Regions from separate parts of the Streptomyces sp. NPDC040405 genome, predicted to be linked through region 1. Evidence: riboswitches for the same ligand, from Rfam matches in the RefSeq annotation. Region 1 holds a riboswitch; each other region holds the start of a gene.
What was found. A riboswitch is a leader RNA that binds a small molecule or an ion and turns the genes downstream of it on or off. The one in region 1 is predicted to bind cobalamin.
Positions count from the first base shown of each region.

Region 1 (5,355 bases):
GCGTGGACGCGGCGCTTGGCCTGGGTGCCCTCGCCGGGGTCGTTGACCAGGAAGGGGTAGATCAGCGGCAGGTCGCCGAGCGCGGCGTCGGGGCCGCAGGCGGCGGACAGGCCCGCGTTCTTGCCCGGCAGCCACTCCAGGTTGCCGTGCTTGCCCAGGTGCACCATGGCGTCGGCGCCGAAGCCGCCGTCGGCCTGGGGGCTCGCCATCCAGCGGTAGGCGGCCAGGTAGTGGTGCGAGGGCGGCAGATCGGGGTCGTGGTAGATGGCGATGGGGTTCTCGCCGAAGCCGCGCGGCGGCTGGATGACGACCAGCAGGTTGCCGTGGCGCAGCGCGGCGAGGACGATCTCGCCCTCGGGGTCGCGGCTGGTGTCCACGAACATCTCGCCGGGCGGCGGGCCCCAGTGCTCCTCGACCGACTCGCGCAGCTCCCGCGGCAGAGTGGCGTACCAGCGGCGGTAGTCGGCGGCGGGGACGCGGACCGGGTTCTTGGCCAGCTGCTCCTCGGTGAGCCAGTCCTGGTCGTGGCCGCCCGCCTCGATGAGGGCGTAGATCAGTTCGTCGCCGACGCCGGAGGCCAGGCCCGGGACCGCCTCGGCGCCCTCCTCGGGGCCGAAGTCGTACCCTTCGGCGCGCAGTCGGCGCAGCAGGGCGACGGCGCTGGCGGGGGTGTCGAGGCCGACCGCGTTGCCGATCCGGGAGTGCTTGGTGGGGTACGCGGACAGGACGAGCGCGAGGCGCTTGTCGGCCGCCGGTATGTGCCGGAGCCGGGCGTGTCGTACCGCGATTCCGGCGACACGCGCGGCGCGCTCGGGGTCGGCGGCGTAGACCGGCAGGCCGTCCTCGTCGACCTCCTTGAAGGAGAACGGCACGGTGATCAGCCGTCCGTCGAACTCCGGGACGGCGACCTGGGTCGCGGCGTCCAGCGGCGACAGACCCTCGTCGTTCTCCTGCCACGCGCCGCGCGACGAGGTCAGGCACAGCGCCTGGAGCACGGGGACGTCGAGCGAGGCGAGCGCGCCCGCGTCCCACGACTCGTCGTCGCCGCCCGCCGACGCCTCGGCGGGGCGGGTGCCGCCCGCGGCGAGCACGGTGGTGACGACGGCGTCCGCCGCGCCGAGGGCCTCGACCAGCTCGGGCTCGGGGGCCCGGAGGGAGGCGACGAACAGCGGCAGCGGGCGTCCCCCGGCGTCCTCGACGGCCTGGCACAGCGCCTCCACGAAGGCGGTGTTGCCGCTCATGTGGTGGGCCCGGTAGTAGAGCACGGCGATCACCGGGCCGGTGACGTCCTCGCGCGCGGTGCGCTCCAGCGGCCCCCAGGTGGGGGCGGGGGCGGGCGGTTCGAAGCCATGGCCGGTGAGCAGCACGGTGTCGGAGAGGAACCGGGCCAGCTGGTCCAGGTTGGCGGGGCCGCCGTGCGCGAGGTAGGCGTGCGCCTCGGCCGCGATCCCCACGGGGACCGTGGACGCCTCCATGAGCTGGGCGTCAGGGGCCTGTTCACCGGTGAGCACGACGACGGGCAGGTCGCCCGCGAGCAGGGTTTCGAGGCCCTCCTCCCAGGCGCGGATGCCACCGAGCAGCCGCACGACGACGAGTTCGACACCGTCGAGGAGGCCGGGCAGATCGTCGAGCGGGAGCCGCGCCGGGTTGGCGAGGCGGTACGGCACCGGGCCTGTGGCCGCGCGCGCACTGAGCAGGTCGGTGTCGGAGGTCGACAGCAGCAGGATCATGGCTCGGCGCCTTCCTCGGGGTCCGCGCCCCGGGCGGGTTGGAAGACGGCAGGAGTTCCTGGCTCGCACGGCGGGCTGCCGTGCTCACAGTGGCGGGACCGCACCGGATTCGCACCGGTTTCCTCCCCTTGACGCCGTCTTAAGCGTCCAGCGGGCCAGACGGCCCGCCGCCTGAGCATAGTAGGCGTTGCTGACCTGGCATGGGACGGTGAGGGCCGACCGGACGTCGGTATGCTCGCCGCCATGTCCATCCCTCCGGCAATCGTCCCACCTGCGAATGAAGCGCCCCCCGAAGCGCCCTCGCGGCGGGCTCGCGGACGCGATGACGCCTGCCCCGGCGCGCTGCGGCTGCACCCCGCGGACGACGGCTCCCTGGCGCGGGTCCGGATACCGGGCGGCACGCTGACGGCCGGTCAGGCGCAGGCGCTGGCGCGGGCGAGCGAGGAGCTGGGAGACGGCCGGCTGGACCTCACCTCGCGGGGCAATCTCCAGATCCGCGGCCTGGACGCGGCGTGCGGCGGCGAGCTGGCGGCCCGGCTGCGGGCCGCCGGACTGCTCCCCTCCGACCTCCACGACCGGGTGCGCAACATCGTGGCGTCCCCGCTGAGCGGCCTCGACGGCGCCGGACGCGGCGATGTCACGGCGTGGGCACGGGAGTTGGACGCCGCGCTGTGCGCCGGGACATGGGATGAGTTGTCCGGCTTGTCAGGCCGTTTCCTGTTCGCGATGGACGACGGCCGGGGCGATGTGGCCGCGTTGGGCGCGGATGTGACATTGATCGCAACGCGGGACGGCGGAGCCGTGCTGCGGGTGGGATCCGACCCGTCGGGACCGGAGCCCGGGTCCGGGCACGGGCTGGAGGTGCGGGCGCGGGACGCGTCGCGCGCCGCCGCGCTGGCCGCCGTGGAGTTCCTGGCCAGGGCCCGGGCGAGCGGTACGCGGGCGTGGCGGGTGCGCGAATTGCCCGCGCAACACGCCGTGACCGCCGACGGCTTGGCGGCGCGACTCGCGGACGAGGGTGTCGAAGCCGTACGTATCGGACATGAGAGCCCGGGCGGCGCGCCGCCCGCACCGGGCATCGTGTCCGGGCCGGACGGGCGCCACGCCGTGTCCGTCCTCGTCCCCCTGGGCCGGGTCGGCGCGGCGCAGTGGCGGCTGCTCGCCGGGCTCGCCTCCCGGGGCGGGTCGGCTGAGTTGCGTGTGACACCCTGGCGCGGCGTGGTGCTCCCGGGGTTCACCGCGGACGGCGCGCGGGAGGCGTCGCGGGAGGTGGCGGACGCAGGGCTGGTGACCGATCCGGACTCCCCGTGGGCCGGGATCGGCGCGTGCACGGGACGGCCGGGCTGCGCCAAGTCCCTGGCCGATGTGCGCGCCCACGCGGCGCACGCGGTGGCGGGCGCGGCAACGGACGCTCCCCGTTCCCCCGACGCGCCGCCGGTGTACTTCTCCGGCTGCGAGCGGCGCTGCGGCCACCCCGGCGGCCGCTGGGTGGACGCGCTGGCCACCTCCGGTACGGACTACCGGCTCACCGTACGCGACGCGCGGGAGCCGGACGGCGTGACCGGCGGCGGCGTGACGGACGTGGCAGCGGAGCAATTGGCCGACGCCGTGGCGGCGGCCCGCGAAACGGCATGATCAACGACATGATCGAGGACACAGTGTTCGACTACGAGAAGGACGGGGCGGCCATCTACCGCGCCTCCTTTGCCACCATCCGCGCCGAGGCGGACCTGGGCGGACTCCCCGCCGACGTCAGCCAGGTCGTGGTGCGGATGATCCACGCGTGCGGCATGGTCGACCTGGTCAAGGACCTCGCGTACACGCCCGAGGTGGTCGCGCGGGCCCGTCGGGCGCTGCGCGCCGGGGCGCCCGTGCTCTGCGACGCCCAGATGGTCGCCAGCGGCGTCACCCGCAAGCGGCTGCCCGCGGACAACGACGTGGTGTGCACGCTGTCCGACCCCGCCGTACCGGAGTTGGCGCGGCGCATGGGGACGACGCGCAGCGCCGCCGCGCTGGAGCTGTGGCGGGACCGGCTGGACGGCGCGGTCGTGGCGGTTGGCAACGCGCCCACCGCGCTGTTCCGGCTGCTGGAGATGCTCGAAGAGGGCGGAGAGGACGCGCCGCGCCCGGCCGCCGTCATCGGCGTACCGGTCGGGTTCATCGGCGCCGCCGAGTCCAAGGAGGCGCTGGCCGGACATCCGGCGGCGCCCCACCATCTGGTGGTGCGCGGCCGACGCGGCGGCAGCGCCATCGCGGCGGCCGCGATCAACGCGATAGCGAGCGAGGAAGAGTGAGCGAGCAGCAGCGAGGGGCGACGCCCGCGACGAAGGCCCGGCTGTACGGCGTGGGCCTCGGCCCCGGTGACCCGTCCCTGATGACGGTACGGGCGGTGGAGGTCATCGCCGGGGCCGATGTGGTCGCGTACCACAGCGCCCGGCACGGCCGCAGCATCGCCCGTTCCATCGCCGAGCGGCATCTGCGGCCCGACCACATCGAGGAGCGGCTGGTCTACCCGGTCACCACGGAGGGCACCGACCATCCGGGCGGCTACCGGGGCGCGATGGAGGAGTTCTACACGGAGGCGGCGGCACGGCTCGCCGCGCATCTGGACGCGGGGCGCACGGTCGCGGTGCTGGCCGAGGGCGATCCGCTCTTCTACGGCTCGTACATGCACATGCACAAGCGGCTCGCCGACCGCTACCCCACCGAGGTAATCCCCGGCGTCACCTCGGTGAGCGCGGCGGCCGCCCGGCTCGGCGCGCCGCTGGTGGAGGGCGAGGAGGTGCTGACGGTCCTCCCGGGCACGCTGCCCGAGGAGGAGCTGACGGCGCGCCTCGCGACGACCGACGCGGCGGCGGTCATGAAGCTCGGCCGCACCTTCCCGACCGTACGGCGCGCCCTGGAGCGTTCGGGGCGGCTCGCCGACGCGCGGTACGTGGAGCGCGCCACGATGAGCGCGGAGCGCTCCGGGCCGCTGGGCGAGGTCGACCCGTCGTCGGTGCCGTACTTCTCGGTGGCGGTGCTGCCGAGCCGTATCGGCACTCCGGCCGCACCGGACGCCCCGGACGCCGCCCCGGATGTCGCCGCGTCCGGGCGGCCGGGCGAGGTCGTGGTGGTGGGCCTCGGCCCCGCCGGTCCGCTGTGGCTCACCCCCGAGGCGCGCGGCGAGCTGGCCTCCGCCGAGGATCTGGTCGGCTACACCACCTACCTGGACCGGGTTCCCGTACGCCCCGGGCAGCGGCGCCACCCGTCCGACAACAAGGTCGAGGCCGAACGCGCGGAATTCGCCCTCGACCTCGCCCGGCGCGGTCGGCGTGTCGCCGTCGTCTCCTCGGGCGACCCCGGCGTGTTCGCCATGGCCACCGCCGTTCTGGAGGCGGCGTCCGAGGACCCGTACCGCGACGTCCCGGTGCGCGTGCTGCCCGGCATGACCGCGGCCCACGCTGCGGCTGCCCGCGCGGGCGCGCCGCTCGGCCACGACTACGCCGTCGTCTCGCTGTCCGACCGGCTCAAGCCCTGGGAGGTCATCGCCGGGCGCCTGGCCGCCGCGGCCGCCGCCGATCTGGTCCTGGCCCTCTACAACCCCGGCTCCCGCAGCCGGATCTGGCAGGTCGGCAAGGCCCGA
Region 1 is NZ_JBVIVI010000006.1:97,604-102,958, reverse strand. Features, by position in the region: gene cobN (cobaltochelatase subunit CobN) at 1-1,730, opposite strand, end outside; cobalamin riboswitch at 1,765-1,913, opposite strand; gene cobG (precorrin-3B synthase) at 1,974-3,365, shown strand; gene ACZ59A_RS24810 (precorrin-8X methylmutase) at 3,374-4,024, shown strand; gene ACZ59A_RS24805 (precorrin-2 C(20)-methyltransferase) at 4,021-5,355, shown strand, end outside.

Region 2 (5,355 bases), on a different contig from region 1:
GGGCCTCGTGCAGACCGGACAGCCGCAGCCGGTCGTCGGTCCCGATGCGCGCGTAGTCGCCGGGATCGTCGAATTCGAGGGCGAGGACGCCGAAGTTGGCGAGGTTCTGCCAGTGGATGCGGGCGTACGACCTGGCGATGACCGCCCGTAGCCCCAGGTAGCGCGGGGTGATGGCGGCGTGTTCGCGGGAGGAGCCCTGGCCGTAGTTCTCCCCGGCGACGATGAAGTGTCCGCCGTCGTCCCGGACCGACGCGGCGCGCCGTGGGTAGTCGGGGTCCAGCCGGGTCAGGGTGAACTCGGCCAGCTTGGGGATGTTGGACCGGTAGGGCAGGGCCTTCGCCCCGGCCGGGGAGATCTCGTCGGTCGAGACGTCGTCACCGGCCTTGAGGAGGACCGGGCCTTCGAGGGTGTCCGGCAGCGGATCGAACTGGGGCAGCGCGGAGATGTTGGGGCCGCGCCGCAGCTGGACGCGGTGTGCCTCCTCCGGTGGCAGCGGGGGCTCCAGCATGGCGTCGTTGACCGACGGCGGTTCGGGGGTGTGCGGTGCGGGCGGGACCGCCGACAGCCGGTCGGCCCAGTCGCGCGGATCGGTGATGACGCCGGTCAGCGCGGAGGCCGTGGCGGTCTCCGGCGAACACAGCCACACCGCGTCGTCCTCGGTGCCGGAGCGGCCGGGGAAGTTGCGCGGGAACGTACGCAGCGAATTGCGCCCCGCCGCGGGGGCCTGGCCCATGCCGATGCAGCCCAGACAGCCCGACTGATGGATGCGGCCACCGGCGGCGATCAGGTCGAACGTGGCACCGGACCGCGTCAGGTCCTGGAGGATCTCGCGGGAGGTCGGGTTGATGTCGAAGCTCACCTCGGGCGCCGTCTGCCGCCCCGCCACCATGGCCGCAGGTACGGCGAAGTCGCGGAACCCGGGGTTGGCGGAGGAGCCGAGGACCGCCTGCCCGATGGGCTCACCGGCGGCCTCCCGGACGGGCACGACGTTCCCCGGGGAGGTGGGCCGTGCGATCAGCGGCTCCAGGGACGACAGGTCGATCTCCTCGTCGAGGTCGTAAGCGGCGTCCTCGTCCGCGACGATCTCCACGTAGTCCTCGCCCCGCCCCACCCCCGTCAGGAAGTCGCGCACCGCGCCGTCGGAGGGGAAGACGGTGGTGGTGGCGCCGAGTTCCGCCCCCATGTTCGCGATGACGTGCCGGTCCATGGCGGTGAGGGAGGCCAGGCCGGGCCCGTGGTACTCCAGTACGCGCTGGACGCCGCCCTGCACCCCGTGGCGGCGCAGCATCTCCAGGATCACGTCCTTGGCGCTGACCCACGGGGGCAGTTCCCCGGTCAGCCGGATGCCCCAGATCTTCGGCATGGTGAGGTGGAGCGGCCGTCCGGCCATGGCGAGGGCCACCTCCAGTCCGCCGGTGCCGATCGCCAGCATGCCCAGGGAGCCGCCCGCGCAGGTGTGGGAGTCGGATCCGGCGAGCGTTCTGCCGGGGGCGCCGAAGTGCTGCATGTGCGTCGGATGGGAGACACCGTTGCCGGGCTTGGAGAACCACAGGCCGAAGCGGCGGGCGGCCGAGCGCAGAAAGAGATGGTCCTCGGCGTTGCGCTCATCGGCCTGGAGGATGTTGTGGTCCACGTACTGGACGCTGACCTGCGTGGCGACCCGGTCCAGCGCCAGCGCCTCCAGTTCCTGCATCACCAGGGTGCCGGTGGCGTCCTGGGTGAGCGTCTGGTCCACGCGCAGCGCGATCTCCTCCCCCGGCTCCATGCGGCCGGACACGAGGTGGTCGGCGATCAGCCGTTGCGTCACGGTGCCGTGTGCGCGGCCATGGGGCAGACCCATAGCGGTACCGCCTTCCCGGTGCGGCGCGGCCGGACGGTCCGGGCGCCACCATGGCGGTTCCCGTTCCGCGGCGGCCATCCCGGGCGCGCCCGGGCACAGTCACCCGGACGGGCGCCCGGGCCCGGCGGCCGGTGTCAGCCGCCGTCCGCGTCCGCGGCGGCCGGGGCGGTGCGGACGCGCCAGCGCTGTTCGACCTTGGCGATCCGCCAGTAGGCCAGCGCCGCGGCCCACACCACGACGAACAGGCCGACGATGATGAATCCGACGTTGTCCAGGTTCAGGGCGGAGATCCAGCCGGTGACGGAGTCGCGCAGGGCGAGCTTGTCGTGCAGGACGCCGACCAGCTCGATGGTGCCGATGAGGAAGGCCACCGCGATCGACAGACCGGTGATGGCCAGGTTGTAGAACACCTTGCGGACCGGGTTGGAGAACGCCCACTGGTAGGCGAAGTTCATGAAGGTGCCGTCGAGGGTGTCGAACAGGCTCATCCCGGCGGCGAAGAGCAGCGGCAGGCACAGGACGGCGTACCAGGGCAGTCCCGCTGCGGCGCCGCTTCCGGCCATCACCATCAGCGTGACCTCGGTGGCGGTGTCGAAGCCGAGCCCGAAGAGGAAGCCGAGCGGGAACATCTGGCCGGGCCGGGTGATGGAGTTCGTGAAGCGGCCCAGGACGCGGTTCATGAAGCCGCGCGAGTCGAGGTGCGCCTCCAGTTCCGACTCGTCGAACCGCCCGGCGCGCATCGCCCGGAAGACCCGCAGGATGCCGAGCAGGGCGACCAGGTTGAGCGCGGCGATGAGGTAGAGGAAGGTCCCGGACACGGTGGTGCCGACGACGCCGAGGACCTGGTGGGTGCCGGAGTTCTCGTTGATCAGGGTGCCCGCCAGCTGGGTTCCTCCGGCGACCAGGGCGGCCAGGGCCACCACGACGCTGGAGTGGCCGAGCGCGAACCAGAAACCCACCGACACCGGCCGCTTGCCGTCGGCCATCAGCTTGCGGGTGGTGTTGTCGATGGCGGCGATGTGGTCGGCGTCGAAGGCGTGCCGCATGCCCAGGGTGTACGCGGTGATCCCGAGGCCGACGCCGAACGTCTTGGCGCCGACCTCGTAGTGCTGGGGCTCGACGACCAGGAAGAGCAGGCCGAAGGCGACGGCGTGCAGGGCGACGATCACCGCCAGGAGCCCGGCGGTCCGGACGGTGTCCTCGCGCCGCCAGTGGAATGCGGTGGGCAGGGTCATGCGGTCACGCTCCAGCACCTCGTGGATCACTTCGTGAGATGCCGCGGCCGGTCTCCTGGCTGACGGGTCGACGCGACCGCCCCTGCCTTCCCGGCCGCGCGGTGGCGGCCAGTGGCTCCGCGGCCCGGTCGTGCGGCCGCGGAACGGGACGGGAACTCCCCGATCACAGTGGCGAGGGCCGCTCCGGTTTCGCACCGGCTTCCCGAACACCACGGCGCCGCAACCATAGGCGCCACCCCGCAAAACCGGCAAGTGAGGCACTTTCAGCCGCGGTCACGCGAGGCACGCCGGTCACGCGCGTGAGGTGAGGATGCTGAGCGCGTTGGCCACGACGATGGCGCCGATGGACGCCCACTCGGCCCACCCCAGGCTCTGGCCGAGGAGGATCCATCCGACGACGGCGGCGAGGACCGGGTTGACGCTCATGAACAGCCCGAAGGTCTGGGCGGGTACGCGGCGCAGGGTGAACAGGTCGGCGAGGTAGGGCACGGCGGAGGAGAGGACACCGGCGACGATGGCGTAACCGGCCGCTCCCGGGGTCGGCGGGTGCTGGACTGCGATGACGATGCCGACGGGCAGGAACAGCACGGCGGAGACCGCGGCGGCCGCCGCAGACCCCTGCGCCCCGGGGACGCGGCGGCCGACGGTGCGGTTGAGCAGGATGTACGACGCCCAGCAGGCGGCGGCCAGCAGCCCGAGGCCCAGGCCCAGGTAGTCGGTGGAGGGCTGGGGGCGCATCAGGGTGATGACGCCCGCCAGGGCGACCAGCGCGCAGCACGCGTCCGTGCGGCGGTGGGAGGCGGACAGGGCGATGGTCAGCGGGCCGAGGAATTCCAGCGTCACCGCCAGCCCGAGGCCGATGCGGTCGATGGCGCTGTACAGGGAGAGGTTCATGGCGCCGAAGACCAGGGCCAGCAGCAGCACCGGCACCCACTGCTGCTTGGTGAAGGACCGCAGGCGGGGGCGGCCGACGGCCAGCAGGACGAGGGCGGCGACGTACTGGCGTACCGCGACGACGCCGGAGGCCCCGAGCACGGGGAAGGCGAGGGATCCGATCGCGGCCCCGGTCTGGTTGGACAGGCCGCTGCCCGCCATGGTGAGCACACCGGCCATGGGCCGCCCGGCCGGGTTCGGTTCCGGGAGGTCCGGACTCGTGGGTGACGTAGCGGTCAGGTGCTCGGGGGCGGAAGCGGGGGCGGGGGCTGCGTCCATGCCCCGATCGTGGGGCCGGGCGACCATTGCGCAAAATGCGTTTGCCGTCGCACCTATACGCTTGGGTTATGGATGTGGAGCTGCGTCAGTTGCGCTGTCTCGTCGCGATCGTGGACGAGGGCACGTTCACCGATGCCGCCATCGCGCTCGGGGTCTCCCAGGCGGCCGTGTCCCGCACGCTGGCCTCGCTCGAACGCACCCTCGGGGTGCGGCTGTTGCGGCGTACGTCGCGGACGGTGACCCCGACCGGCAGCGGACTGCGCGTGGTGGCGCAGGCCCGGCGGGTGCTCGGGGAGGTGGACGATCTGGTGCGGGAGGCCACGTCGGGCCACACCCGGCTGCGGATCGGCTACGCGTGGTCGGCGCTGGGCAGCCACACCCCGGCCTTCCAGCGCCGCTGGGCCGCCGCGCATCCGGAGACCGATCTGCACCTCGTCCGGGTCAACGCCACCACGGCCGGTCTCGCGGAAGGGGCCTGTGACCTGGCGGTACTGCGCAGACCGCTGGAGGACCGGCGCTTCGACTCCGCCATCGTGGGGCTGGAGCGGCGGCTGTGCGCGATGGCGGCGGACGATCCGCTGGCCCGGCGCCGCTCCATCCGGCTCGCCGACATCGGCGACCGCACGCTGCTGGTCGACCGGCGGACCGGCACCACCACCCCCGAGCTGTGGCCGCCCGGCTCCCGCCCGGCCGTCGAGGAGACGCAGGACGTCGACGACTGGCTCAATCTGATCTCCACGGGCCGCTGTGTGGGCATGACCGCGGAGTCGACCGCGCACCAGTATCCGCGGCCCGGCATCGTGTACCGGCCGGTGCGCGACGCCGAGCCGATCGCCGTGCGTCTTGGCTGGTGGCGGGACGATCCGCATCCCGCGGGGCAGGCGGTGATCGAGCTGATCACCGCGCTCTACCGGGCGGGGTGAGCAGCCGGTCTGCTAGGAGAAGTGCCTGCTAGGAGAAGTGCCGCCTAGTAGAAGTGCCGCCGTCCGGCGACCGCGTGACCCGCGGCGCCCAGGGCCCACAGGACCGCCCCGATGACGAGAAGGACGATGCCGATCGTCCACAGAA
Region 2 is NZ_JBVIVI010000003.1:446,207-451,561, reverse strand. Features, by position in the region: gene ACZ59A_RS15660 (aconitate hydratase) at 1-1,840, opposite strand, end outside; gene nicT (Nickel transporter NicT) at 1,975-3,075, opposite strand; cobalamin riboswitch at 3,104-3,304, opposite strand; gene ACZ59A_RS15650 (EamA family transporter) at 3,367-4,287, opposite strand; gene ACZ59A_RS15645 (LysR family transcriptional regulator) at 4,356-5,210, shown strand; gene ACZ59A_RS15640 (DUF6131 family protein) at 5,255-5,355, opposite strand, start outside.
Region 2: it holds a riboswitch for cobalamin, as region 1 does, so the genes downstream of both, nicT (Nickel transporter NicT) here and cobN (cobaltochelatase subunit CobN) in region 1, are expected to answer to the same signal.

Region 3 (5,355 bases), on a different contig from region 1:
GCGGTGCGGTCGTATGCCTGGTCCAGCGTCGCTCCGTAGACGACGGTGCCGTGGTTGCGCAGCAGACAGCCGGAGCGGTCGCGCAGCGCGTGCAGCATGTTTTCGGCCAGTTCATCGGTGCCGTAGAGCGCGTAGTCGGCGACCCGGACGGGCCCGCCGAGGGCGGCGGTCATGTAGTGGATCGCGGGCAACTCGTCGACCAGCGTGGAGACCGCCGTGGCGTGAACGGCATGGGTGTGGACGATGGCCGAGGCGTCGTCCGTGTGACGGTAGAGGGCGAGGTGCATGGGCAGCTCGCTGGTGGGCTTGAGGGTGCCGAGCACTTGGCGGCCGTCGAGGTCGACGCCGACCACGTCGCGCGGGCCGAGCCGGTCGTACGGGACGCCGCTCGGGGTCACCAGGACGGTGTCGCCGACCCGGGCCGACACATTGCCCGAGGTGCCGACGACGAGTCCGTCGGCGGTGGTTCTGCGGGCCGTCCGCACCACCTGTGTCCAGGCCTGTCGCAGGGGCTGGGTCAGCCTCGGCTGTGGCCGTCGTGCCGATCGCGGCTCCGTCACGTGCCCTCACCTCCGGGCGCGATCCTTCCACAGGAACGCCGGGCGGAGCGGCCTACACCGAGTTGATGTATGGACGTCAAACTCCTTGTGGCGAACGGGAATACGGTCGAAAACCAGCCGTTTTCACACCCGCGCGCCCGCGTCACCGTGAAGCCCGCCTCAGTTCATCTCCCGTTCACCCAGTTTCCCTACGTTCACCGTGGCACTGACCGCCCTCCGAACTGATTGACCGGGTGTATGGAACACATCACGCTTCTCATCGGGATCGTGATCGTCACGGCCTTGGTGTTCGACTTCACCAACGGCTTCCACGACACGGCCAACGCCATGGCCACCACCATCTCCACCGGAGCGCTCGGTCCCCGGGTCGCGGTGGCGATGTCGGCGGTCCTCAACCTCGTCGGCGCCTTCCTCTCCGTGGAGGTCGCCAAGACCATCTCCGGCGGAATCATCGACGAAGGCTCCGGCATCAAGCCCGAAGTGATCTTCGCGGGGCTGGTCGGTGCGATCCTCTGGAATCTGGTGACCTGGCTGGCCGGTCTCCCGTCCAGCTCCTCGCACGCCCTCTTCGGCGGCCTCATCGGCGCCACTGTGGTCTCCGTCGGCATGGACGGGGTCAACAGCGAGGCGATCGTCATGAAGGTCCTCATCCCGGCCGTGGCCGCGCCGGTCGTGGCGGGCATCGCCACGGTGGCCGCCACCCGGCTCACCTACCGACTGGCCAACGACCGGGCCGCGGAGGACACCGCGAAGGGCTACCGCGCCGGGCAGATCGCCTCGGCCGCCCTGGTCTCCCTGGCCCACGGCACCAACGACGCGCAGAAGACGATGGGCGTCATCACCCTCGCGCTGGTCACCGGCGGCGTCATCGCGCCCGACTCCGACCCGCCCATGTGGGTCATCGTCTCCGCCGGTCTCGCGATCGCGCTCGGCACCTACCTGGGCGGCTGGCGCATCATCCGCACCATGGGCAAGGGCATCACCGACATCCAGCCGCCGCAGGGCTTCGCCGCCCAGACCGGCGCCGCGACCGTCATCCTGGCCTCCTCCCACATCGGCTTCGCGCTGTCCACCACGCAGGTCTGCTCGGGCGCCGTCATGGGCGCGGGCATCGGCCGCAAGGGCGGGGTGGTGCGCTGGGCGACCGCGGGCCGCATGGTCGTCGCCTGGGCGCTGACCCTCCCGGCCGCCGGTCTGGTGGCCGCCGCCGCGGCGCTGCTGGCCGGTCAGGGCAACGGGGGCATCGCCGCGGTCGCCGTCCTCGCGGTGCTGGGCTGCGGTGTCATCTGGGTGCTCTCGCGCCGCAAGCCGGTGGACGCCAGCAACGTCAACGCGCCGAGCGTGGAGCCCAACGCGTCGCCCGGTGTCGTCATCGCCGCGCTGCGGTCGGTGGCCCCGCCGCCCGCCGGAAAGGCCGCGCCCGCCGCGTCCGCCTCCTCGTCCGCTGATGGCACGGACGCCTCGTCCGCTGACGCCACGGACACCTCGTCCGAATCCGCCCCGACTCCCGCCACCGCGGGAACCGGTTCCACCAGCTGACAGGGAGCACACGCAATGCACATCGACTGGGCGGCCCTCGGCCAGGTCTTCGGCGTCAGCCTCGCGGTGACGGTCGGCGTCGTCGGGGTCTTCACCCTGGGCATCCTCGGCACCTCCCGTACGGCCCAGCCACAGCCGCAGGCCACCGCGGGCGGCGCGTCCCCGGTCGCGCGCACCGGCGCGTACGCCTGTTTCGCGCTGTGCGCCGCGGTGGTGGCGTACGGCATCTATCTGATCGTGGCCTGAGGCCACACGACGACCGCGGGGCGGTGGGTGCCGATCGGCGCCCACCGCCCCGCGGTCGTTCCCCGGTGGGGGCCGGTGGGGGCCTGTGGGTCTCCGCACACTCTGGCATCGCAGGTCAAATGCGAGTTGACGGCCATTCGCACCCCATGGTGGACTTCCCGAGCCAAACGGCGGCAGGAGAGGAAGCCGGTGAGAATCCGGCGCGGTCCCGCCACTGTCACCGGGGAGCGCTCTCCCCTCACCGCAAGGGGTCACGGCCGTCCGTACGCAAGGACGGCTGGAAGACCGGGAGAGCCGCGGATCCGGGAGCCAGGAGACTCTCACCGCCGGTCACGTCGAGCCAGGGCGCGGACCCTGAGTGAGGACATACCGCCATGCCCGGCACTGCCACGCCGTCAGCTCCACCTGTCCGTGTGCCCGGCGGCGGTCCCCGCCGCAGAGGCATGACGGCGGTCTGAAGGATGCGTGCCGAACACGCCTCGTACGCGTGCGGCGCCGCTCTCGGCTTCCTCGGCGATCTCGTCACGGGCGATCCGCGCCGCGGCCATCCGGTGGCCGCGTTCGGGCGCGCCGCCGCGGCCGCCGAGCGGCGGCTGTGGCGCGACCACCGCGGTTCCGGGTCACTGCACACCGCGCTGTGCGCGGGCGGCGCGGCCGCCGGTGCCGCGCTGCTGGCGCGTACCGTACGCACCCTCGCGAGGCCCCGCCGTACGGCCGATGCCGCGCTGACCGCCGCCGCCACCTGGGCCGTGCTGGGCGGCACCTCGCTGGTACGGGAGGCCCAGGCCATCGGTGACGCGCTGGCCGCCGGGGACGTCGACGCCGCGCGGGAGCGGCTGCCGCATCTGTGCGGACGCGATCCGCAGGCGCTGGACGCACAGCAGATCGCGCGGGCCGTCGTCGAGTCGGTGGCCGAGAACACCTCGGACGCGGTGGTGGGCGCGCTGGTGTGGGGGGCCGCGGCCGGGGTGCCGGGGCTCGTGGGCTTCCGTGCCGTCAACACCCTGGACGCCATGGTGGGCCACAAGTCGGCCCGCTACCGCCGGTTCGGCTGGGCCGCGGCCCGGCTGGACGATGTCGCGGGCTGGCCCGGCGCCCGTCTCACCGCGGCCCTGGCCGCCCTCGCCGGGCCCGACCCGCGCGGCGCGTGGCGCGCCTGGCAGCGCGACGGCGGACGCCACCCGAGCCCCAACGCGGGCCCGGTGGAGGCGGCGTTCGCGGGCGCCCTGGGCGTACGGCTGGGCGGCACGCTGGCGTACGCGGGCCGGGTCGAGCACCGGCCGGTACTGAATCCGGGCGGCCGTCCCGTGGCGGTGGCCGACATACCGAGGGCGATCCGCCTCTCGCGGCGGGTGTCGGCGCTGGCCCTGCTCACCACTGTTGTGGCGCGTTCCGCGACCGGCCGTTCCGCGACCGGCCGGACCACTGACCGGACGGCCGACCAGAAAGAGGTGACCCGATGACCTCGGGGGGCGGACTGCTCATCGCGGGAACGACCTCGGACGCCGGGAAGAGCGTCGTCACGGCGGGCATCTGCCGCTGGCTGGCGCGCAAAGGGCTCCGGGTCGCCCCGTTCAAGGCACAGAACATGTCGCTCAACTCCTTCGTCACCCGGGACGGCGCCGAGATCGGCCGGGCCCAGGCCAGTCAGGCCGCCGCCGCGCGCGTCGAGCCGAGCGCGCTGATGAACCCGGTCCTGCTGAAGCCGGGCAGCGACCGCAGCAGCCAGGTGGTGCTGCTGGGCAAGCCGGTGGGCGAGATGAGCGCCCGTGGCTACCACTCCCAGCGGCGCGAAGGGCTGCTGGAGACCGTCACCGAGTGCCTGAGCGAACTGCGGCGCACACACGACGCGGTGATCTGCGAGGGCGCGGGCAGCCCGGCCGAGATCAATCTGCGCCGCACCGACATCGTCAACCTGGGCCTTGCCCGCTCATCGGGGCTGCCGGTCGTCGTGGTCGGGGACATCGACCGCGGCGGCGTCTTCGCGTCCTTCTTCGGCACGACCGCGCTGCTGTCCCGCGAGGACCAGCGGCATATCGCCGCCTTTGTGGTGAACAAGTTCCGCGGCGACGTGAGCCTGCTGGAACCCGGTCTGGACATGCTGCGCGACCTCACCGGCCGCCCGACCGTCGGGGTGCTGCCGTACGCGCACGGCCTCGGCATCGACGAGGAGGACGGGCTGCGCGTCTCGCTGCGCGGCGCGGTGCGCGAGAGCGTCGTCGCACCGCCGCACGGCGCGGACGTCCTGCGGGTCGCGGTGGCGGCCGTACCGCTGATGTCCAACTTCACCGACGTGGACGCGCTGGCCGCCGAGCCGGGCGTGGTCGTGCGCTTCGTGGACCGCCCGGAGGAGCTGGCCGACGCCGATCTGGTGGTGCTGCCGGGCACCCGGGGCACCGTGAAGGCGCTGGAGTGGCTGCGGGCGCGCGGTCTCGCCGACGCGATCGCGCGGCGGGCCGCGGAGGGGCGGCCGGTGCTCGGCATCTGCGGCGGCTTCCAGGCGCTCGGCGAGCGCATCGAGGACGAGGTCGAGTCGAAGGCCGGGACGGTCGCGGGCCTCGGGCTGCTGCCCGTACGGGTCCGCTTCGCCACGGGCAAGACCCTGGCCCGGCCGGTGGGCGAGGCGCTGGGCGAGCGGGTGGAGGGCTACGAGATCCACCACGGGGTGGCCGAACTGCTCGACGGGGGCGACGAACCCTTCCTGGACGGCTGCCGGGTGGGCCCGGTGTGGGGCACGCACTGGCACGGCTCGCTGGAGAGCGACGGCTTCCGCCGCGCCTTCCTGCGGCGGGTGGCGCAGGCGGCGGGCCGGGCGTTCGTGCCCGCGCCGGACACCCGCTTCGGGGAGCTGCGCGAGGAGCAGCTGGACCGGCTGGGCGATCTGATCGAAGAGCACGCGGACACGGACGCGCTGCTGAGGCTCATCGAGGGCGGCGTACCGGACGGGCTGCCCTTCGTGCCGCCCGGGGCGCCGGGAGGAGCGGCTTGAGCACACCGGAACGACCGGAAC
Region 3 is NZ_JBVIVI010000001.1:63,713-69,067, forward strand. Features, by position in the region: gene ACZ59A_RS00320 (class II aldolase/adducin family protein) at 1-560, opposite strand, end outside; gene ACZ59A_RS00325 (inorganic phosphate transporter) at 798-2,099, shown strand; gene ACZ59A_RS00330 (hypothetical protein) at 2,115-2,345, shown strand; cobalamin riboswitch at 2,525-2,665, shown strand; gene ACZ59A_RS00335 (cobalamin biosynthesis protein) at 2,807-3,808, shown strand; gene ACZ59A_RS00340 (cobyric acid synthase) at 3,805-5,334, shown strand.
Region 3: it holds a riboswitch for cobalamin, as region 1 does, so the genes downstream of both, ACZ59A_RS00335 (cobalamin biosynthesis protein) here and cobN (cobaltochelatase subunit CobN) in region 1, are expected to answer to the same signal.

Region 4 (5,355 bases), on a different contig from region 1:
GCCGGGCGCGATCCTGACATCCGTGCGCTCCCGCCACTCGGCGACCAGCCGGGCGTCCGCCGCGCCGTCCACCACCAGATGGTCGAAGTCGGCCAGCGGGCGCAGCCGGTGCAGCGCCGTGCGCCGGGTCTTGGACGCGTCCATCAGCAGCGCCGTACGGGCCGCGGCGGCGAGCATGGCGCGCTTGACCAGCACCACGTCCTGCTCCTGGTGGTACGTGGTCGCCGCGTCCATGGCCGAGGTGCTGACCAGCGCCAGGTCCACCGAGAGCGCCCCGATCGCCTCCGCGCACGGCACGCCGAGGAAGGAGTCATGGGTGTGCGAGTACTCCCCGCCGAGCCCGATGAGCCGGATCCGGGGCACCCCGGCGAAGACCTCGATCACCCGGCGGGCGTTGGTCACCACCGTCAGCGGGGCGGACTCCACCAGCAGCCGGGCGAGGGCGAGGACGGTCGTGGAGTCGTCCAGCATCACCGACATCCCGGGCTCGACCAGCTCCGCGGCGGTGGCCGCCACCGCCTCCTTCTCGGCCCGGTGGGCGCCCATCCGGTAGGCGAGGCTGGACTCGAAGACCGACGAGGGCAGGGCCGAGACCCCGCCCCGGAACTTGCGCAGCACGCCGAGCCGGGCCAGCTCGTCCAGGTCCCGGTGCACGGTCATCAGGCTGACGCCGGTGAGGTCGGCCAGCTCCGCCGCGGTGGCGGTGGAGTGCGCGAGGACGTAGGCGGTGATGGTCTGTCGGCGGGTGTCCTGGGAGCGGACCGCGGTCATGGGCGGGATCCTGTCGTGGCGCCGTCGGTGGGCACGTTCAGGGAGCGCAGCGCCGTGCGGTCGCCGTCGATCCCGATCTCGGTCACCGCCGCGTTGTCCAGCCGGGGGAAGACCGCGCGGTAGCGGCCGACGGGGATGCCGAGCAGGGTGCACAGGGCGGCCCGCAGCAGGCTGTTGTGCGCCACGACGAGCACCGTGCGGTCCGGATGCGCGGCGGCCAGCCCGCGCAGGGCGGCGACGGCCCGGGCCGCGGCCTCGCCGGGGCGCTCCGCGCCGGGGAAGGCACCGGCCTCGGGGTCGTCGCGGAACGCCCGGACGGCCGCCGGGTCCTCCGCCTCCAGCTCGGCGAGGGTGCGGCCCTCGCACCGGCCGAAGTCCATCTCCCGCAGATCCCCGACGACTTCGGGGACCAGGGACAGCGCGGTGGCGGCCGGTTCGGCGGTCTGCCGCGCCCGGCCGAGCGGGGAACAGGCCACCGCGTCGATCCCGCGGCCCCGCACCCAGTGGGCGAGGGCCCGCGCCTGCCGGTGGCCGCGCTCGGTCAGCGCGATGTCCGAGATTCCGGCGTACCGGTTCTCCGCGTGCCACACGGTCTCTCCGTGGCGAACGAGCAGCAGTCGGGCGGTCATCCGGGGCTCCCCTGCGTCAGCCATTGCCTCATCACGTATCGGATGTTAAATCTAGCATCGCTCATGTGATGGAGCACCGGACAGCACCGGGATTGCGGAGGGCGGCAGGGAATGCGCGTGATCATCGGAGTGGATGTCGGCACCTCCGTCACCAAGGCCGTGGCCTTCGGCCGCGACGGGGTCGCACTCGCCTCCGCGGCCCGCCCCAGCACGCTGGACCGCCTCCCCGGCGGCCGGGTCGAACAGGACCTGGAGGACGTGCTGCGCACGGTCGCCGAGGTGGTGCGCGAGGTGGCCGCGGCGCTCCCCGGCCCGCCCGTCGCGCTCGCGCTCACCGGCCAGGGCGACGGGCTGTGGCTGCGGGACGAGGCGGGCCGGGCGGTGCGTCCGCCGATCTCCTGGCTGGACGGCCGGGGCGGCGGGACCATCGCCCGCTGGCGCGCCGACGGCACGCTCGCCGCCCTCTACGCCCGCACCGGCTCCGGGCTGTTCCCGGGCTGCCATGCCCCGCTGCTGCGCTGGCTGGCCGAGCACGAGCCGGAGGCGCTGGAGCGGGCTGCGGTCGCGGGTTACTGCGTGGACGCGGTGGCCCAGCGGCTGACCGGTGTCCTCACCGTGGACGCCTCCGACGCCTCCCTGCCGTTCCTCGATGTCACCACCCGCACCTATGTGCCCGCCGCGCTGGAGCTGTGCGGACTGGCCGACCACGCCCGGCTGCTGCCGCGCCCCGCCGCGCCCGGCTCCGTACTCGCACTGGACGACGAGGGGGCCCGGCTGACCGGGCTGCCGCCCGGACTGCCCGTCGTCTCCGGTCCGTACGACCTTCCGGCGTGCGCCATCGGCAGCGGGGTGCGGGACGTGGGCGACGGGCTGCTCATCGTCGGCACCACGCTGGCCTGCCAGGTGCTCACCGACCGCGCGGCGGTGGACCCTTCGGCCGATCCGGCCGGAATGTGGCTGTGCACCCCCGACCCGGACCGCTGGCTGCGCGCGATGCCCGCGATGGTCGGCACCGCCGCGCTGGAGTGGGTGCTCGATCTCACAGGGACGACCACCGCCGACCTCGACACCCTGCTCGACCGGAGCCCGCCGCGCGCGAACGGCGTGACCGCGCTGCCCTTCCTGTCCGGCGCCGGGGAGCGCGCCCCCTTCGTGGAGCCCGCCGCCCAGGGGCGGTTGGACGGCCTCACCCTCGCCTCCACCCGCGCCGACACCGTACGGGCCGTGTGCGAGGCCATCGCCTACGCGGCCCGCCACTGCCTGGAGGCGGCCGGGCTCTCGGGGCGGCTCGCGCTGTGCGGCGGGGGCGTGCGCTCGGCCGCGTGGACGGAGATTTTCGCGAACGTCCTGGGCCGCCCGGTGGCCGTACCGGACGAGCCGGAGGTCGGCGCGCGGGGCGCCGCCGCGGTCGCCTGGCGGTCGCTCGGCGACCCCGTGGACGCGTCCCGCTGGCGCGCCGCGTCCCGTACCGTCGAGCCGCGGGACGATCTTCGCGGCGCCTACGAGGACGGCTACGCCGACTACCGCGACCGCCTCGCCCGTGCCCTGGGCGAATGGCGGGCGAGCGGTCCGGGAAGCTAGTTTTTCCTGGGATTCCGGCGCGGCCAAGACCCGGCGCAACTCGTACATATATACGAATCCCCCCAGCTGACGACACAACATCTGGGGGCGCGTGCGCAGCACGACACAAGATGTATGCTCGTCCTCGCTGTCGCCGCAGGGGAATCCGGTGCGAATCCGGAACTGTCCCGCAACGGTGTACGTGTGCGCTTTCGCGTACCCGTGAGTCCGATGACCTGCCGACGGCCGTCTGCATACGTCCGGGCCTCGCGGGGTGGGTCGATGGACGCTGCGCGGTGTGCCGTGAAACGAAATCGGCATGCCCGTGAGCGGCCATCGCGCACCGCCCTCGAAGGCCCCCAGCCGAGCGAGGGAGAACACTTCAGTGACCATCGCGCCCGCCGACCCGGTTTCAGAGGCAGCCGATACTCCGGCAGTGGCCGACGCGCCCGGGACCGCCCTGCTGCGGACCCTGACCGCGCTCACCGCCGACCTGCCCGCCACCGACCCCGGCAAGGTCGCGGCCGCCGCCCTGCGCGGCCGCCATCCCGGCTCGGACGAGGCGGAGTTGCGCTCCCTGGCGACCGAGGCGGCGGCCGGACTCATCGGCGAGGAGCCGGAGTACTCCAAGCTCGCCGCGCGGCTGCTGACCCGCGCGATCGCCGACGAGGCGGCCGGGCAGGGCGCGGACTCGTTCTCCGCCTCCGTCGCCGTGGGCCACCGCGAGGGCCTGATCGCCGACTCCACGGCCGAGTTCGCGACCACCCACGCCGCCCGGCTGGACGCGCTGGTCGACCAGGCGCTGGCCGACGGGGCGGACGACCGCTTCGGCTACTTCGGGCTGCGCACCCTGCACAGCCGCTACCTGCTGCGCCACCCGATTACCCGTCAGGTGATCGAGACCCCGCAGCACTTCCTGCTGCGCGTGGCCTGCGGGCTCGCCGAGGACCTGTCGACACGGGCGCTGGCGGACGTCGCCGAGCTGTACCGGATGACCAGCACGCTGTCGTACCTGCCCAGCTCCCCCACGCTGTTCAACTCCGGCACCCGGCACCCGCAGATGTCCTCCTGCTATCTGCTGGACTCGCCGCTGGACGAGCTGGACTCGATCTACAACCGCTACCACCAGGTGGCGCGGCTGTCGAAGCACGCGGGCGGCATCGGTCTGTCGTACTCCCGCATCCGCGCCCGCGGTTCGCTGATCCGCGGCACCAACGGGCACTCCAACGGCATCGTGCCGTTCCTGCGCACGCTCGACGCCTCGGTGGCCGCCGTCAACCAGGGCGGCCGGCGCAAGGGCGCGGCCTGCGTCTACCTGGAGACCTGGCACGCGGACGTCGAGGAGTTCCTGGAGCTGCGGGACAACACGGGCGAAGAGGCCCGCCGCACCCACAACCTCAACATCGCGCACTGGATCCCGGACGAGTTCATGCGCCGGGTCGAGGCGGACGCCGACTGGTCGCTGTTCTCGCCCGCGGACGCGCCCGAGCTGGTCGACCTGTGGGGCGAGGAGTTCGAGGCCGCGTACCGGAAGGCCGAGGCCGAGGGGCGGGCGCTCAAGCAGGTCCCGGCGCGCCAGCTGTACGCCCGGATGATGCGCACCCTCGCGCAGACCGGCAACGGCTGGATGACGTTCAAGGACGCCGCCAACCGCACCGCCAACCAGACCGCCGAGCCGGGCCGGGTCGTCCACTCCTCCAACCTGTGCACCGAGATCCTGGAGGTCACCGACGACGGCGAGACGGCCGTCTGCAACCTCGGCTCGGTCAACCTCGCGGCCCACCTCGGTGAGGGCGGCGAGATGGACTGGGAGCGGCTGGACCGCACCGTCCGCACCGCCGTGACCTTCCTCGACCGCGTGGTGGACATCAACTTCTACCCCACCGAGGAGGCGGGCGCCTCCAACTCCCGCTGGCGTCCGGTGGGGCTGGGCCTGATGGGCCTCCAGGACGTCTTCTTCCGGCTGCGGCTGCCGTTCGACTCGCCCGAGGCGACGGCGCTCTCCACCCGGATCTCCGAGCGCATCATGCTCGCCGCGTACGAGGCGTCCTGCGACCTCGCCGAGCGCCACGGCCCGCACCCGGCCTGGGCCGAGACCCGCACCGCGCGCGGCGTGCTCCACCCGGACCACTACACCGGCGCGCGGGCCACCTGGCCCGAGCGCTGGGAGGCGCTGCGGCAGCGGATGGCGACGACCGGCATGCGGAACTCGCTGCTCCTGGCGATCGCGCCGACCGCCACCATCGCCTCCATCGCGGGCGTGTACGAGTGCATCGAGCCGCAGGTCTCCAACCTCTTCAAGCGCGAAACGCTCAGCGGTGAGTTCCTCCAGGTCAACTCCTACCTGGTGAACGACCTCAAGAAGCTCGGCGTATGGGACACCCAGACCCGGGAC
Region 4 is NZ_JBVIVI010000002.1:946,659-952,013, reverse strand. Features, by position in the region: gene ACZ59A_RS11650 (DeoR/GlpR family DNA-binding transcription regulator) at 1-771, opposite strand, end outside; gene ACZ59A_RS11645 (histidine phosphatase family protein) at 768-1,400, opposite strand; gene ACZ59A_RS11640 (FGGY family carbohydrate kinase) at 1,512-2,981, shown strand; cobalamin riboswitch at 3,090-3,218, shown strand; gene ACZ59A_RS11635 (ribonucleoside-diphosphate reductase subunit alpha) at 3,346-5,355, shown strand, end outside.
Region 4: it holds a riboswitch for cobalamin, as region 1 does, so the genes downstream of both, ACZ59A_RS11635 (ribonucleoside-diphosphate reductase subunit alpha) here and cobN (cobaltochelatase subunit CobN) in region 1, are expected to answer to the same signal.